One region of the Aeromonas sp. 25-AL00135 genome, then DNA from elsewhere that is predicted to be linked to it. Evidence: riboswitches for the same ligand, from Rfam matches in the RefSeq annotation. Region 1 holds a riboswitch; each other region holds the start of a gene.
What was found. A riboswitch is a leader RNA that binds a small molecule or an ion and turns the genes downstream of it on or off. The one in region 1 is predicted to bind cyclic di-GMP.
Positions count from the first base shown of each region.

Region 1 (4,469 bases):
ATGCCGTACTCGTTCTTGGCCGGATCGAAGGCGTAATCACCCGCCATCTCCCAGAACATCACGCCACCCAGACCGCGCTTGATGATGTAGTCGAGCTTGTGGCCCATGGACTCTTCATCTTCGGTTGAGAGGAACACCTTCTTCTCTTCATTCCACAACCAGGGCGCGTGTGCCTTGTCATCGTAGTAACGCACATACTTGCCCTGCATCACGTGAGCCGGATTGTTGGGATCCAGACCCCAGGCAGTGCCATAACTCGGCAGCGTGGTGATGCCGAGGCTGGCTGCATGCTCCAGGTTTTTGGCATGCCACATGGGCACGGCGCCACCGCCGATCTCTTTGCCGTTCTTGTCCAGATCATGCCAGATGTTGTCGATGCCGACCGCCCCGTTACCGCACGGAATGGTACTGCCACCTGTGCCCGGCTGGCACTCGTTCTGGCTCGGCAGGGCTGCCTTGCCACCCAACCCATGACTGCCACCGCTCACCCCCTGCCAACCGCGGGTGTAATAGGGCACGCCAACGTTGATCTTGCCAGCCGCCAGCGCACCGCGGAAGTAGTGGGCAGACCAGGCCGCGTTGAGGTAACCGATACCGCCAAACTGGGTCTGGGTATAGACGCCCCAGTGGGAGAGCTCGGGGTCGGCATTGTTGTCGAACAGGGCCGCGTTGTGACCGACAAAGTGGTTCCAGGCACCGTGGAAGTCATAGGTCATCAGGTTGACGTAGTCGAGGTACCGGGTGACCTGGAAGTTCTCCATCCCGCGCAGCAGATAGGCCGAGGCCGGTGAGGCGATGGTCAGCATATACTTGCGGCCATCTTCGTTACCGGCGTTGTCGAGCCGCGCCCGCAAGGTCTTCATCAGCACCTCGTAGTTGGCAAACAGCTTGGCCCGGCACTGGTTGGAGAGCGGGAAGTCGTTGGGATTGCCCGCATCCTTCATCGAGGTGGGGTATTCGTAGTCGATATCGACCCCGTCAAAACCGTACTGGCGGATAAAGCTCACCGCCGAGTCAGCCAGGGTGTTGATACCGGCAGTATTGACCGAGCAGTCACCCTTGGTAGTGGCAGTGTAGAAACCGCGGGTATCGGCCCAGCCCCCGACCGAGATGAGGGTCTTCACGTCCGGATACTGCTTCTTGTACTTCGACAGCAGGTTGAAGTGGCCCTTGTAGGCGAATTCAGGATCCATCTCGGCACCCGGCACGCCATCCCAGGTCATCTTGGTGGCTGCATCGTCCACCTTGATGGTGTGGCTCTGCTCATCCACCGCCGCGAAGGCGTAGTTGATGTGGGTGATCTTGTTCCAGGGGATGTCGCTCACCAGATAGGCGGGCAGGCCGTTCTTGCCGGTGCGCCAGGAGGTGAAGTAGCCGATGACCCGGCGGGCATGGTCATCCCCCATGCACTCGTAACCATCCGGGCGATAGATCTGGCGAATGTCACAAGAGAGGTTGCCACCGGTGGGCGGCAGCGCGGCCTCCTCGACATTGACGGTCACCGCCGCCGACTCGCCGCTCAGGTTGGTCTTGTCAGTGGCCACCAGCTTGAGGGCAGCACTGCCTTTGGCATCCGGTGTCCAGTTCACCTGCCAGGGGGCAGTGGTATCTTCGCCCACCTTCTTGCCGTCGACATAGAGCTCGACTTTGGCCACATCGTTGTTGGCATCGGTAACGTTGCCACTCACCGCCACACTGCGACCCAGCGTCACCTTGGCGCCATTGGCCGGGCTGCTGATGCTCGCCTTGGGCGCCTCTGGCGCCACCACGGCGGCGACGTTGAAGCTCGAATCCGCTTCGCTCAGCACCTTGCCATCTTTATCCAGCGCGCGAGCTTTGAGGGTATGCCCCCCCACTCCGGCGGCGCTCCAGCTGGCACTCCAGGGCGAGGCGCTTGCCGTGGCAACCAGCTTGCCGTCGACAAGATATTCCACCCGGGCCAAGGCCGTTACCGGGCCGCTCAGGCTCACCGCCAGCGCCACGCTGGCTCCTTCGTTGAAACTGGCACCAGCAGCTGGCGAGCTGACGGCTACGCCGAGTGCAGGAGGGGGCACCTCGCCACCATAGGGCTTCCAGGCATCTGCCCAAACCACACCTACCCCCGGCTCATAGTGATAGGGGGATGCCCCGCACCAGCCTGAATAGGGAAATTCTTTGCACTCGTAGAGGGCACCGACGTTGCTGACGATATCGCCAGCCTTGTAGGCAGTACCGGATTTATAGGCGGGATAAGCGGCCTGAGCCCAGGCGGGCGCAGCCGCAAGGGCGACCAGCATGGCAAGCCTGCTGGGTCTGAAAAGCTGTTGCATATTGTTATCTTCCTTGTTTTGTCTTGGCTTGGTCACCAAGGCAAAGAACAATCGCAACCTGCATGATGGGCGCAGACAACTGGCAATGGACCTGCCACAAAAACCACCCCTCACCCAGGGAAACCCCGCTATCTGGATCCACGATCGAGACCGGAAGCATTGCGCCCCGGCATCACTGCCGGTTTGCCCTTTACCTGGGTTCCGTGAGGAACGAACCCAGTATAGGAAGGCGACAAGATCCCCTCAATCTTTATTCTCAAAGAGAATTATCCCCTGCCACGAAAGCGTCATGATCACAGGGTTAAAATTGATTGAATTATCAAAAAAATCATATCGTTATTGGGATCATAAAAACGCTTTCCCACACCTTCCCAGATTCATTTAATGTGCGTTGGCTCACTGGTATGACATGCCAGAAATGTGACAATGCGCGCCCTTGGTCAACGAGCCAAGGCTATGGAATCACTGGCAAAAATAAAAAAGGAACACCTATGAAAGGTACTCGTACCCTGCTGTCGCTGGCCGTGGGGCTGGCACTTGCATCCTCAGGCGCCCATGCGGCATTTGTCTGCCCGTCCGATCCGGCTCAACTCACCCCCATCCCGACCATTCAGGGCACAGGCTCCGCCAGCGCGCTGGCCACCCAGACCGTGACCGACAAGAACGGCAATGTGACCGGTAAAATCAGCACGGGCACCTTCAACGTTCGCGGTATCGTGACGACGCTGGGCCAAAGCCTGACCAAGGGTTTCTATCTGACCGACCCGGTGGGCGATGGCAATGCGGCCACCTCTGATGGCATCTTTGTCTATCTGAACGACAAGGACTTCGCGACCAAATATAAAGACGTCAAACCGGGGAGCGAAGTCTGTCTGGAAGCACAGGTGCAAGAATTTTACGGCGGCACCCAGCTGACCCCGTTAGTCGACAAGGCCACCAAAAAAGCCCACTTGCAAGTCACCGCACAAGGGCTGAATGTGCCGACCAGCGTACTGCAGGTCAATGAAGGGGAGACGCTGGCGCAAGCGCTCAATCGCCACGAAGGGATGCGGGTACGTCTTGACAGCAGCAGTGACCTGCACCTGACCCGCAACTACGGCTTCGACTACAAGGTCTATCGCAACAACGTAGAGTTGGCCCACAAAACCCCGCTGATCAAACCGACCCAACTTCATGTTGCCAACAGTGCGGACGCTGTCGCACTGGCCACCAAAAATGGCAGCAACCGTCTGGTGGTAGAGTCCGATAACAACAAAGTACCGGATGGCGTACTGCCCTGGTTCCCGAGCTGGGATGCCGATCAGGGATATCTGCGCATCGGTGATCAACTGACCGGGCTGGAGGGGGTAATCGTCTATAACAAAGATGCCTTCCGTCTGGTAGTACCGAGCAATGTCACCCTGACTGCCGGTGCTCTGCTGCGCAGCCCTGAAGAGGATCGTCAAGACGCGCCGGCTCGCCTCGCTGGCAGCGATCTGCGGATCGGCAGCTTCAACGTGCTCAACTACTTCACCAGCCACTCCAGCATTGGCGGTGCACTCAATATCCTGTGCAAGGATCAGGCGGATGCCGACAACGCCAAAGGTTGCAACCGGGGAGCCAAGAGCCAGCCCGAGTTCGAGAAGCAGCGCACCAAGATCGTCAATGCCATTACCGCAATGGATGCCGATCTGCTCGGCCTGATGGAGATGGAGAACAACGGCTTCGAGGATAACTCGGCCCTCCACAATCTGGTGACCCGCCTCAACGAACAGCAGAAGGATGCGAGCAAACACTACGCCTATGTGCGTCTGCCGGTCACTGCACTTACCGATGGCAAGTTCTTCGGCGGCGACGCCATCATGGTGGCGATGATCTACCGCCCTGCCCTGCTCACCCCCAGCGGAGATGCCAGCGTCATCAAGCTGCCGGAGCAGCGCTACACCACTGGTGGTGTAGCCAAGACAGCTGGTCAGCGCGATTCTCTGGTTCAGACCTTCACCCTCGCCAAGAGCAAGGAGCCGCTGACGCTGGTGGTCAACCACCTCAAATCCAAGGGGTCAGGCTGCTACGAAAATGGCGATGGCAAGACAGAACCGGCCGACCTGCAGGGCAAGTGTACCGAGTTCCGCGTGAGCGCGGCCAAGGTGCTGGGTGAAGCGGTCAGCAAACTGCCGGGCC
Region 1 covers NZ_JBSTYQ010000001.1:730-5,198, reverse strand. The annotation lists gene ACW5XC_RS00010 (glycosyl hydrolase family 18 protein) at 1-2,309, opposite strand, end outside; cyclic di-GMP riboswitch class I at 2,425-2,507, opposite strand; gene ACW5XC_RS00005 (ExeM/NucH family extracellular endonuclease) at 2,801-4,469, shown strand, end outside.

Region 2 (4,469 bases), on a different contig from region 1:
GAATCTTCACTCTTTATCCCTCTGCTTGAATCTGCTGTTCAATATCAATGCCTTGCTCACGCATCGCCGCAAGCTTGTAGCGCAGTGCCCGGGTTGTCATGCCCAGTGCATCGGCTGTGCGGGTACGATGGCCACGAAAGCGGCGCAAGGTCTCTAATACAAATTGGAACTCGGCATGCCGCCGGGTTTCACTCAACCCCTCGGGAGCATGCCACGTGTCTGCTGCGACTGTTTCTTGGGGAAGAATACAGTTTGGCAACATCAAATCGACGGACTGTATATGCAAACCGCGCGCCATAATTAATGCGCGTTGCATAACATTATCAAGCTCTCGCACATTTCCTGGCCATTCATAAGACAACAGCAATTGGCACGCCTGCTTACTCAGGCGATAACCCTGCTGAGGTGCATAACGCTCAAGAAAATAGTTGGCCAGAGGAATAATATCGTCAGGGCGATCACGCAATGCGGGCCAGCTCATAGGCAAAACATCAAGACGATAAAACAGATCTTCACGGAACAATCCATTAGCAACCAAAGTACGCAGATCTTTATTGCTGGCGGCAATGATACGAACATCCAGCGCAATCGTTTGATTACTACCAAGCCGCTCCACTTCTTTCTCCTGCAAAACCCGTAATAACTTTGCTTGCAGGTTCAAAGATAATTCAGATATTTCGTCCAATAACAGGGTACCCCCCTGTGCCAACTCAAACTTGCCAGGTTGGGCAGATATAGCACCGGTAAATGCACCTTTATTATGGCCAAAGAGAATCGATTCGAGCATTGTCTCAGGAATGGCAGCGCAATTAATTGCAACAAACGGTTTTTCAGACCTGACTGACATATCATGAATATAACGGGCCAACCGCTCTTTACCGGTGCCTGACTCACCACCAATCAGAATGGTGGCAGAGGTTTTGGCGGCACGTCGAGCCAGCTGCAAGACCTGCAGGCTCATGGGCGACACAGCGATAAGATTGGGGATCGCCTGACGAAGGCGTAAAGCACCACGTACAGCATCGAGCAATTGCTGGGAACGGAAGGGTTTGACAATATAATCTATAGCTCCGGCACACATGGCTTCTGCAGCAATTGCGGCCTGATGCTCATTAACCATAATGACACAATCGAGCCCTTCAAACTCATGCAGAATACGTGGCCCAAGCTCGGTCATGGCATCCATATCGAGCAATATAAGATGAACATTATTGCCAGCAATAATGCTCTTTGACTGTTTTACAGAATTAACCGTTGATACTCTAAGGCCTTCTCTGGAGAGAATATTTACAACCTCATTCCTAGCGACTAACGGTTGAATCAATAATATATGTGGTTCAGCACAACCATCACCACACAACCCGATTGTTTTATTTATTGATAATCCCGAAGACATAGACATCTGATACCTGTGACTGTGAATAGGACAATCAATAGAGCTGAAGCATCAGACACAAAGGATCAATACAAGGTGATACTGAAAAACAGCACAACCTTGTATCCATATGGTAACGATATTGTATCCAAATTCACCTTGGTAACCCCGCTGTCATTAGCTTTCATGCTGTTAGACCGGAGGCTTTGCGTCCTGACTTTTCAGTTCAGTTTGCCCTTACAATGTGATAACACGCCCGACCTGATTGCCTAGGCGTGTAGCAACACAATTAATATTGTTTTTGTTATTTAACTTTCACACATTGCTGCGTCAATTTTCGCCACATCATATAGTATTCATACGGCAATTCAAGCAAAGGCGGAAAAAACACTTCCCCATCAGCGCATTTATCCAACAGCAATTAACCAAGTGTACCAATTACCTCTACCCGTAACTCTTCCGGTATTTCATTATAAGAAAGCACTTTGAGTCCCTTTGAAAATGATCGGGCATAACGGGCTATTAACGGTCTCAGTTGCGGCATAACAACCAACACAGGGGCATGTCCCAACTGCTGCAACTGCTCCTTCACCAACGGCATATTTTGCTGCAATTGGGCCAGCAGTTGTGGATCAACCGGGAAGCTGTCCAGCTGGATTTTGCCCTGCTGTTGTGACTGATTCATTGCAGCCAGCAATGTCTGCTCAAGGCGATCATCCAGCGTAAACGTAGCCAGCACATCCCGATTACCAATGGCCTGCCGCACAATCTGGCGCTTCAAGGTACAGCGCACATCGGATGCTAGCAAGACAGGATCTTTGGTCAGCTCGCTCGCATCCAGCAGCGTCGTGGCAACGGTTCGTATATCGGTAAGACTGACCTGCTCCTTTAGCAATTGACGAAAAACTCTCAATTGCTGCATCTGGGTCAGCGCCAGATTCAGCTCTTCAGCCAACCGGGGGGACTGACTGGCTAGGTATTGGCCCAGCTTGCCAACTTCATCGTGACCAAACAGCGCATCAAGTTGTTCACGTAACAACTTGCTGGCGTGAGTGGCAATCACGGTGGCCGAATCCACCACCGAGTAACCAAGATTAAGGGCCTTGGCCTTCTGTTCAGGGGAGATCCAGACCGCACTCATGCCGTAGGCCGGGTCCTGGGTCAACTCGCCATCTAGCGCGCCATAGGTCTCACCACTGCTGATGGCCATCAAGCGCTGACAATCCACATTCCCCGTCGCTAACGCGACGCCGGACAGCTTGATCCGGTACTGATCCGGCTGCAATTGCAGATTGTCGCGCACCCGGATCTCGGGGAGCAGAAAACCGTACTGCTCGGAGAGGGTTTTACGGATCCCGCGCACCCGGGCAAGCAGTTCAGCCCCTTTATCCGTTTCAGCCAAAGGCACCAGACGATAACCAAGCTCGATGGCGACCGTATCAACTGGCGGCAAATCCTGCCACTCCAGTGCCTGCTGTTCAGGCTGAATCATTTGACGAGTCAGCTCTTGCGCTGCATCCAGATCCGGCACATTGACGGCTCGCTTGCTGACACTCCAACCTGTCCAGGCCAGTACAGCTGCGAAACTGAGGAATGCGAGCATCGGCATCCCGGGTACCAGACCCAGGATCAGCATGATGGTTGCAGAGGTATAGATAACGCGAGGGGATGCCAGGATCTGCTGACCAACCTGATCAGCCATCTCACCCTCATCGCTGACCCGAGTCACGATAATAGCCGCAGCAGTCGACATCAGCAGGGACGGGATCTGGGCAACCAGACCATCACCAATGGTCAGCAGTGCATAGCGCTGGAAGGCCTCCGCGACGGGCAAGGCATGCTGGAAGATACCGATGGCCAACCCACCCACCAGGTTGATGATCAGCACCAACATGCCAGCTATCGCGTCACCACGAACGAACTTGGAAGCACCATCCATTGCACCATAGAAGTCTGCTTCTCGTGCGATCTCCTCACGGCGAGCCCTGGCCTGATGCTGATCCATGGTGCCGGCATTCAAATCGGCATCGATGGCCATCTGCTTGCCGGGCATAGCATCCAGAGTGAAGCGGGCGGATACTTCCGAAATCCGCTCACCACCCTTGGTGATCACCACAAAGTTGATGATCATCAGGATCACGAAGACCACCAGACCGACGACATAGTTGCCACCGATCACCACTTCACCGAACGCCTGAATGACCTTACCGGCCGCTTCATGCCCTTCATGACCGTGCAGCAACACCACACGGGTAGAGGCCACGTTCAGCGACAGCCGCATCAGGGTGGCAACCAGCAACACAGTTGGGAATACCGAGAAATCGAGTGGTCTGCGGGCCGAGACGGATACCAGCAACACCAGTACCGCCAACACGATGTTGAAGGTAAAGAGCGCATCCAGCAGCCAACCGGGCAGAGGCAGGATCATCATGGCCAGAATGGCCAATAACATCAGCGGAATTGCGGTATAGGATTGGGTGAATACACGCCAGTTCACAACTTACCTCTCAGGTTGACGTAACTCGGGCGGTACATATAACGGGGCAAGAGGGGTCGGTTTCCTCCCCTTGCCTGCCTCATACGCCCTTAACTGCAATACATGGTTCAATACATAGGCAACTGCCGTGTACAGCCCTGCGGGGACTTCCTGATCCACCCTGGTCGAGTGATAGATGGCTCGCGTCAACTCGGGCAAGCTCATCACCATCTTGTCATGCTGTTTGGCGACCTGACGGATCCGCTCGGCCATGCTATCGACCCCTTTGGCAATCACGAAAGGAGCATTGGCACGAGCCGCATCATATTTTATGGCCACCGCATAATGGGTCGGGTTAACGATAATCACATCTGCCTGCGGTACCCGCTGCTCGATACGCGCGCGGGCAAGCATTCCCTGTACCTGGCGGATTTTGGCCTTGATCTCGGGACGCCCTTCGCTGTTCTTGTGCTCATCCTTGACCTCTTGTTTGGTCATCCTGAGCTGCTTGTTAAGCGACCAGCGCTGATAGGGCACATCCAGCACGGCAATCAGCATCTGAACGCTCCCCAGCAGAATAAATGCCTGGGAGAGGATCCGTAGCGCCTGCTCGAGGGC
Region 2 covers NZ_JBSTYQ010000007.1:126,299-130,767, reverse strand. The annotation lists gene lfiE (lateral flagellar hook-basal body complex protein LfiE) at 1-10, opposite strand, end outside; gene lafK (lateral flagellar response regulator transcription factor LafK) at 14-1,396, opposite strand; cyclic di-GMP riboswitch class I at 1,534-1,621, opposite strand; gene lfhA (lateral flagellar biosynthesis protein LfhA) at 1,797-3,872, opposite strand; gene flhB (flagellar biosynthesis protein FlhB) at 3,876-4,469, opposite strand, start outside.
Region 2: another riboswitch for cyclic di-GMP. It lies ahead of lafK (lateral flagellar response regulator transcription factor LafK); the one in region 1 lies ahead of ACW5XC_RS00010 (glycosyl hydrolase family 18 protein).

Region 3 (4,469 bases), on a different contig from region 1:
GGCAGCGGCAGACGATCCTGCCGCTGGGCGGTCGGCGTGCCCGCCAGCTGCTCCCAGCGACCCTGCTTGAGGCCATAACCAAAGTCATAACTGCTGGCGGGAATGAGCTTGCCCGCCGGAATCCGATCTTCACAGCGCACGAAGCGGATCTGCCAGCCCGCATCTACCTTGAGCTGCGGCTCGCCACACTGCTGTTCGGCCAGTGCAGCGAGATCGCTGCTCTGCCAGTCGAAGCGACGGTAGACCCTGAGCTGCTGGTAAGGAGCATTGCTGCTGCGCGCCTTGAGCTCGTAGGTGATCTCGGTGATGCGCGCGGCCAGTTGCCGCCTCGATTCGCCAGTCAGCTGATACTGTCGCCAGTCATTGGGGGAGTAGTTGGCTTGCGCCGAGGATGTAGCCAAAAGCAGGGGGCCTGCCAGCAGCAGCCACCCGGTACCTGAACGGTTCATTTTTATCCCTTTGTTCTTGTTTGTGTATTGTCTTGCGAGTAATCGCAAGGCAATTTACAGGGACTCAAAGGAATATCAATGATTTTTTAAATGACATATAAATCAATGATATAGCGTTGATTTATATGCTTGCTGTTTTTGAACTCCTGCTGCCGTAGTGAGGGCTCACATGCGACTTTATTGAAGAAGTTGTTAGTTGTGTAAAGTGCGTGTCAGATCTCATTTAATCAACACGAGACATGCAGCAAATGACCAGGAAAAGCGAGATGTCCCTGTGGCTTAAGCCACATTATCTGGGCGCATGATGACTGGTGACTCAATCAGCAAAGCCAGCTATTTGTTCGTGAGGAGGCGGGATGAAAAGATATTGGCCGCCTGTATGGGTAGCACAGGCGACCTGATAAGAGTTGCTTTCAACACCACCTGCTCATCTGTTTCGCGCCAATTTCAGCGTCACTACAGATGAGTCATCAGAGATAGCTGACAGTCACGATCGCCATGTTGCTGGCATTGGTCACTTTGTAGCTGATAGTGCTGCTAATTGAGCTGATTTGACCGGCTTGCTGCAAGTGAGCCAAAGGCATGGTTTGCTTGTTCATGCCTGAATAGCAGGTCACGCTGCTGTCAGAAAAATCACATGGAGATTCATAGATAGTGCCAGTAAACGTCACTGAGCCATCAGCCGCAGAAGCTGTGGATGGCAACAAGGCGGTACCAAGCAGCAAGGAGGTGCATACAGAGAAAACTGTCTTGCGAACTAAACGGGAGGCGGTGTGTTGAGCTTTCATATCTATGTCCTTTTCGTCACAGGTGTTGTACGAAAAGGGCAACGCAATCAAAGAGTAATGCCATAAATCGGCAATAACATCACTCTTCTCAGATGGCAGCTCCGCTGTCTTAGGTATCAAAACCCTTAGACCGGTGGCTTTGCGTCCCGACCTTTCGATCGGTTTGCCCTTTACTCTATGTCTAGATGATAACACTCCACTTTGAGAAATCAATCGGCTTAAAAATCATGAGAGATGGATCACAGTTAGTCTGCATAATTAATAACGTATATTTATTTTTTATCTCAAATCATGCCTGTGAATATTGCGGACAAGCCTCTATATTAGCGCGTCATATCTATGATTAATATGTAATGTAGTAGATGTATATTTATGTGTGGGCTGCCAATAATTTGATTACCTGATTACCTGATTACCTGATTACCTGATTACCTGATTACCTGATTACCTGATTACCTGATTACCTGATTACCTGATTACCTGATTACCTCTTTAGGGGGCGGTTTATGAAGTGGTTGATAACTATTGTCAAAAATAGATAGATTATCTTTGTTGTGTTCTTGTTGAAATTTTGTGTGCGACTTTAAATTCATAGTCTGACAATATTGCAATAGATGCCCTTTATATGAACTTTATTTATTTCATGATATCGTTTTATGTTTCATTGTTGGTTTAAGTCGTTGTTTTTTAGGTGTTTATAAAAAAATTTATACAAATCAAAATGTATTTGATGTGCATCAAACGAGTCGTTAATTTGTTCGTCAAGCAAAAGCGGAATGCGGCTTTCTGCACAGACGACAAGGACGTATGTAGTTGTGCAGTTGAGGTGTAGCGGGAACTACCCCTGATGCGGTGTGCTGCTTTTGCTTATTTAAATAAACCTGAAGAGGCACAGTTTATTATTGGCATGACTTCTCATCGGCTTAATGAGAGACGAGCGCCAACAGTTGCTGTGCAGTATATCGCGGCATCACTTAATATCGTGACTCCAGCATGATTGGAGTGATGCAGTACAACACACGTTAATGTAGGTATAAACGAATGAAAGCTAATAAGATTCTGGTTGCTATGGGTGTTGGTTCCATGCTGATGTGCGGCTCCGCTTTTGCTGCTGGTGGTGCCGGTTCCGGTAAAGTCACTTTTAACGGTGAAATCATCAACGCCCCTTGCTCTGTAGCCCCTGAGTCTGTTGACCAGGTAGTTGAAATGGGCCAGATCAGCACCAAAGAGCTGGCCAACGGTGGTGAGTCCAGCTCCAAGCCGTTCAGCATCAAGCTGCTGAACTGTGAAATCTCTGACAAGGAAGATGCCGTCAAGGTGACCTTCAGTGGTGCCAAAGACCCGGTAGACCCCAGCCTGCTGGTGATCGGTGGTGGTGACGCCGCGGGTGCCGGTATCAAGATGACCGCTCCGGGCGGTGCTCCGATCGTACTGGGTACCCCGACTGCCGCCTTCGGCCTGGTCAACGGTGACAACGAGTTGCCCTTTAGCGCCGTGCTGAAAGGCTATGCAAGCCAAGACACCAACCCGCTGAAAGCCGGTGCTTTCACTGCAGTGACCAACTTTACTCTCTCCTACGAGTAATAGAGTGCCTTAACGTGTGACAAGGGTTGTGGTGGTGCGAGCCACCACAACTTCACACATTCTGTTTCCTCACATCGAACCCTAATCATGAAAACTTCAATGATGGCGGCCATGGTGCTGCAACTGGTGATGATGGCGGGATCAGTCCACGCCAACGAACTCACGGATGGACTAGCCGAATCGGGCTGTACGCTGGAGGTGCTGCGCAGTATTCCATTGCAGGCTCAGCAACTGGGCACGCTGAAAATCAGCGGTTGTCAGGTTGACGGGGCAACGGTGGCATCACTGCCTTTTATTTCCATGTCCGTGCGTGGTGCCATGAGCGATGAGCTGGGCATTCTCAATAACGGCCAATATCACAAGGTGTCCGGCGAGCGCTTTATTGTCTCGGATATCGTCAACAGTGATCTGGAATTCAATTTGGGGCTCATGAGCAGTCAGCTGTTTTTCCAAGACAGTACGACGCTGTTAGAACTCAATTATATGTAAGCAAACCAATTGCTTAGTGTAGATACCTCATTACGTGAGACCTTTATGCAATTCCTAGAGTGAAAATATGAGCGTTTCAACATCAGACTCTGTGAGAAAAAAACATTATTCAAAAATGACTTTTATGCTATGCGTGTCCGGCCTGATGGCGGTAGCAAATCACGCATGGGCAGAAACGGAGTTTAATATTGATGCGCTCGATCTGGATGATCGGACCAAGATCGACCTCTCCCAGTTTGCCGACGAAGGCTACATCCTGCCCGGCGACTACTACCTCGAGATCGAGGTCAACAAGAACAAGCTGCCTCTGCAGAAAATCCCTTTCTACGAGAACGATACTGGCAAGGGAAAGGGCGGGGTGGCCTGCCTGCCGCAAGATGTGATCCCCAAGCTGGCGCTGACCGACGAGGCCATCGCCAAGATCGGTACCTGGCACGATGGCCAGTGTGCCAACCTGCTGGCGCTGGACGGCGTAGTGATCTCGAACGATATCGGTAACGGCTTGCTGCGCATTGCCATCCCTCAGGCGTGGATGAAGTACAGCGATCCCAACTGGATTCCGCCCGAACAATGGGATGAAGGGATCCCGGGGATGATGCTTGATTACAACATTAACGCCCAAGTCAACGAAGGCGATGGTTACTCCAATCGCAACATCAGCAGCTATGGTACGCTGGGGTTCAACTACGGCGCTTGGCGTCTGCGGGGTGACTATCAGGCCAGCTCTTACTGGGGCGACAATGAGCGGACATCGACCGAGTTGAACCGTATCTATGCCTATCGTCCGCTGCCGAACATGGCCGCCAAGCTGACAGTGGGTGAGCAGCAGCTCAACTCCCAGTTAATCGATGGTTTCCGCTATACCGGCGTCAACCTGGCCAATGACGAGCGCATGCTGCCGCCTAGTCTGCAGGGTTATGCGCCGGAAGTGAGCGGTATTGCCAAGACCAACGCCAAGGTCACCATCTCCCAGTCCGGCCGGATCATCTATGAAACCAACGTGCCGGCGGGCCCGTTTCGCATCCAGGGGCTGGACAGCTCGGTGCGCGGCCGCCTTGATGTGCGGGTAGAGGAGCAAGATGGCAGTGTCAATTCGTTCCAGGTAGACACGGCAACCGTTCCCTACCTGACTCGCCCTGGCTATGTCCGATACAACCTA
Region 3 covers NZ_JBSTYQ010000009.1:38,291-42,759, forward strand. The annotation lists gene ACW5XC_RS10115 (collagenase) at 1-449, opposite strand, end outside; gene ACW5XC_RS10120 (hypothetical protein) at 920-1,237, opposite strand; cyclic di-GMP riboswitch class I at 1,329-1,415, opposite strand; gene ACW5XC_RS10125 (fimbrial protein) at 2,279-2,821, shown strand; gene ACW5XC_RS10130 (hypothetical protein) at 2,921-3,310, shown strand; gene ACW5XC_RS10135 (fimbria/pilus outer membrane usher protein) at 3,378-4,469, shown strand, end outside.
Region 3: another riboswitch for cyclic di-GMP. It lies ahead of ACW5XC_RS10120 (hypothetical protein); the one in region 1 lies ahead of ACW5XC_RS00010 (glycosyl hydrolase family 18 protein).

Region 4 (4,469 bases), on a different contig from region 1:
GCTCGGTCTCTACTGGCGTCACGGCAATCGCAAGGGGGTCTATCTTGGGTTGAGCCTCGGGGTGAGCCTCTGGTTCGTCACCCTGCTGGTGGAGAGCGGGCTGTTGGCCGGTTCTCCGCTGGCCGAACTGCTGGCGCCGCCGGACTGGCCCGCATTTCGCGAGCTGAGTCTCGGAGCCTGGTGTATCTTCCTGAGCCTGCTATTCAACCTGCTCGGTTATGTGGCGGGCTCGCTGCTGTCGCGCCCTGCGGTGAGCGAGCGGCTGCAGGCGGCCAACTTTGTCGGCAAGCCGAGTCGCGATACCGCTGCCCTCTATCAGGCGCGGGTCTCGGTCAAGGAGCTGGAGATGCTGGCGGCCCGCTTTGTCGGTTCAAGCCGGGTCAAACGCGCCTTTGGTCGTTTCGCCGGTGAGCGGGGCGGCACCCTGGCGCCACAGATGCAGGCCTCGGCCGAGCTGATTGCCCACACTGAGCGGCTGCTGGCGGGGGTGTTTGGCACTTCGTCGGCGCGGCTGGTGCTCGCCTCTGCCCTGCAGGGGCGCAACATGCAGCTCGAGGAGATCGCCACCATAGTCGATGAGGCCTCCGACGTGTTTCGCTTCAACCGCGGCCTGCTGCAGGGGGCGATCGAGCATATCGGGCAGGGGATCTCGGTGGTGGACAGGGAGCTTCGGCTGGTGGCCTGGAACCGCCGCTACATCGAGCTGTTCCACTATCCGCCGGGGCTTATTCAGGCAGGGCGCCCCATCGAGGAGATCATTCGCTACAACGCCCAGCAGGGGCTCTGTGGTCCCGGTGATATCGAGGATCATGTGGCGCGGCGGGTCGCCTTTATGAAGCGCGGCATTGCCCATATCTCGGCGCGGGAGCGTCCGGACGGGCGGGTGATCGAGATGCAGGGCAATCCCATGCCGGCCGGTGGTTTCGTCATGACCTTTACCGACATCACGCCGTTTCGTGATGCCGAACGGGTGCTGCGTGAAGCCAACGAGCATCTGGAGGCGCGGGTCGCCGAGCGTACCCGCGAGCTCTCCGAACTCAACCGCCAGCTGCTGCTGGTCAACCAGCAGGTGGAGCGGGCCAATCAATCCAAGAGCCGTTTTCTGGCGGCGGTCAGCCACGATCTGACCCAGCCCCTCAACGCGGCCAAGCTGTTTACCTCCTCCCTGCTGGAGATGCTGCCGGCAGAAGAGGAGCCTGCCCGCATCGCCCGTCATATCGACGATGCGCTGGGGGCGACCGAGGATCTCATCAGCGATCTGCTCGATATCTCGCGCCTTGAGGCGGGCAAGTTCAAAGCCAAGAAACTCGACTTCGCCCTGCACGAGCTGTTCGACAACCTGAAGGCGGAGTTCGGGGTGCTGGCGCAGGCGGGGGGGATCCACTTCTCGGTGGTGGAGAGCAAGCTGGCGGTGCACAGCGATGTGCGCCTGCTGCGCCGGGTGCTGCAGAACTTCCTGACCAATGCGTTTCGCTACAACCCGGGCGGCCGGGTGCTACTTGGTTGCCGCCGGATGGGGGACAAGATCCGCATCGAGGTATGGGACAACGGCCCCGGCATCCCGCAGGACAAGCAGGAGGCTATTTTTGACGAGTTCTCCCGCCTCGATCACTCCCGCACCGCCAAGGAGCAGGGGCTGGGTCTGGGGCTCGCCATCGCCCGTGGCATCTCGCTGGTGCTCGGTCATCAGCTCACTTTGCAGAGTTGGCCGGGCAAGGGATCGGTCTTTGCGGTGACCCTCAATCTGGCGACCCGGCCGGTCACGGCCCATCAGCTGGCGGCGCCGGTGGTGCGTGACAGCCAGCTGGAAGGTGTAGCCGTGCTCTGTATCGACAACGAGCGGGACATTCTGACCGCCATGAGCACCCTGCTTGGCCGTTGGGGCTGCGAGGTGCGCTGTGCCGTCGATCTGGCCGAAGCCGAGGAGCTGGTGGCACAAGGGTTTGTGCCGAGACTGGTGCTCTCTGACTACCACCTCGACGACGGCAAGACCGGGTTGGAGGCGCTCGCTGCCCTGCAGCGGGTGTGTGGCGACGAGCTGGGAGGCATCATCATCAGTGCCGATCGCAAGAGCGAGTTGCAGGCGCAGATCCGCGAGCGGGGGTATGGCTACATCAGCAAGCCGGTCAAACCACTCAAACTGCGGGCCCTGATGAACAGCCTGCTGATGCGCTAGCCGCAGCCGGGGCGGCTAGCCGTGAACCGGCTCACAAAACCGCGCAATGATCCTGTGACCCGTGGTCATGGATGAATGCCGAAAACAGAGGTTTATTGGCGAAGATCTCTTCATCTTCCTGCGTAATGGCTGCCAGTTACTCTTTTGGCTTGCCACTGTCGGTGAACGCCGACAGTGGCAGACCGGATTGGCTCACTCTATAGTCGGGATGCGATTTTTTGCATCGCAAATGAAGTAACCGAAGGGCAAACCGATCGCAAGATCGGGACGCAAAGCTTCCGGTCCAGGGATGAGCCGTACTTGAGATAGCGGGGCCACCACAGGTTGTTGTGCACCTTTGCCAAGAGGCCGCACTGCCGTCTGCGTTACCTGTCAGGGCGTAGCCCTTTTCGTTGCCAACATAACGAAATAGGGAAATATAAAAATGCTAAGTCCAAAGCCTACCATGCTGGCCCTTGCGGTCGGTCTGTGCTGCGCCTCGTCCGCTTATGCTGCGGCGCCCGGCAAGCCCACCATCGGATGGGGTCCCACCAAGTTTTCCATCGTTGAAGTCGATCAGGCGGCCACTGCCTACAACAATCTGGTCAGGGTAAAGGATGCCGCCGATGTGGAGGTGAACTGGAACCTCTGGAGCGGCGATCTGGGCCAGAGTGCCAAGGTACTGCTAAATGGTCAGGAGGTGTGGTCCGGCCCCTCGGCCGCAGCGGGCAGCGCCAAATTCAAGGTGAAGAAAGGGGGGCGCTACCAGATGCAGGTGGCGCTGTGCAACGCCGATGGCTGTACCCTCTCTGATGCCAAGGAGATCGTGGTTGCCGATACCGACGGCAGCCATCTGGCGCCACTCAAGGCGCCGCTGCAGGAGAACAACAAGCCCTACGCCAACAAGTCCGGCAAGGTGGTGGGGACTTACTATGTGGAGTGGGGAGTCTATGGCCGCAAGTTTACGGTGGACAAGATCCCGGCCCAGAACCTGACCCATATCCTCTATGGTTTCACCCCCATCTGCGGCGGGGATGGCCTCAACGACAGCCTCAAGGAGATCGAAGGGAGCTTCCAGGCGCTGCAGCGGGCGTGTGCCGGTCGCGCCGACTTCAAGGTGGCGATGCACGATCCATGGGCCGCCATCCAGATGCCGCAAGGCAACCTCACTGCTCATGACGAGCCCTACAAGGGCAACTTTGGCGCCCTGATGGCGCTCAAGCAGGCCTATCCGAATCTCAAGATCCTCCCCTCGGTCGGCGGCTGGACCCTCTCCGACCCCTTCTACTTCCTCGGTGATAAAACCAAGCGCGATGTGTTTGTCGGCTCGGTGAAAGAGTTCCTGCAGACCTGGAAGTTCTTCGACGGTGTGGATATCGACTGGGAGTACCCGGGCGGACAGGGCGCCAACCCGAAACTGGGCAGCCCGAGTGATGGTGCCACCTATGTGGCCCTGATGAAGGAGCTGCGGGCCATGCTCGACGAGCTGGAGGCCGAGACCGGTCGCCAGTATGAGCTCACCTCGGCCATCGGGGCGGGGGGCGACAAGATCCAGGATGTGGACTACAAGGCGGCCCAGCCCTACATGGACCACATCTTCATGATGACCTACGACTACAACGGTGCCTGGAGCAACACCGAGCTGGGCCACCAGACCAACCTTTATGCGGCGAGCTGGGATCCCGATACCAAGTACACCACCGACAAGGCGGTCAATCAGCTGCTGGCGCAGGGGGTTGAGCCGGGCAAGCTGGTGGTTGGTGCCGCCATGTATGGCCGTGGCTGGACTGGCGTGAGCGGTTATCAGGGCAACAACCCCTTCACCGGCAAGGCGACCGGCAAGGTGAAAGGCACCTGGGAGGACGGGGTGGTGGATTACCGCGACATCGTCAACAACCGCATGGGCAGTGGCTGGGAGAAGAGCTACGACGAGGTGGCCGAGGCTCCCTACCTGTTCAAGGCGTCGACCGGCGATCTCATCACCTATGACAACGATCGCTCGGTCAAGGCCAAGGGGCAGTATGTGCTGGCCAACAAGCTCGGTGGCCTCTTCTCCTGGGAGATCGATGCCGACAACGGTGACATCCTCAACGCCATGCACGAGGGGCTGGGCCACGGCGAGGGGACGACTCCACCAGCCAACAAGCCGCCGCTGGCCAATGCAGGCAGTGACCTCAAGGTGACCGGCCCGACCGAGGTGACGCTGGATGGGTCGGCCTCCCACGATCCGGAAAACAGCGCGCTCAGCTACAGCTGGAAGCAGATCTCCGGGCCGCAGGCTGGCTTGCTTGATGCCACTCAGGCCAAGGCCCGC
Region 4 covers NZ_JBSTYQ010000029.1:11,060-15,528, forward strand. The annotation lists gene ACW5XC_RS19655 (hybrid sensor histidine kinase/response regulator) at 1-2,176, shown strand, start outside; cyclic di-GMP riboswitch class I at 2,411-2,498, shown strand; gene ACW5XC_RS19660 (glycosyl hydrolase family 18 protein) at 2,601-4,469, shown strand, end outside.
Region 4: another riboswitch for cyclic di-GMP. It lies ahead of ACW5XC_RS19660 (glycosyl hydrolase family 18 protein); the one in region 1 lies ahead of ACW5XC_RS00010 (glycosyl hydrolase family 18 protein).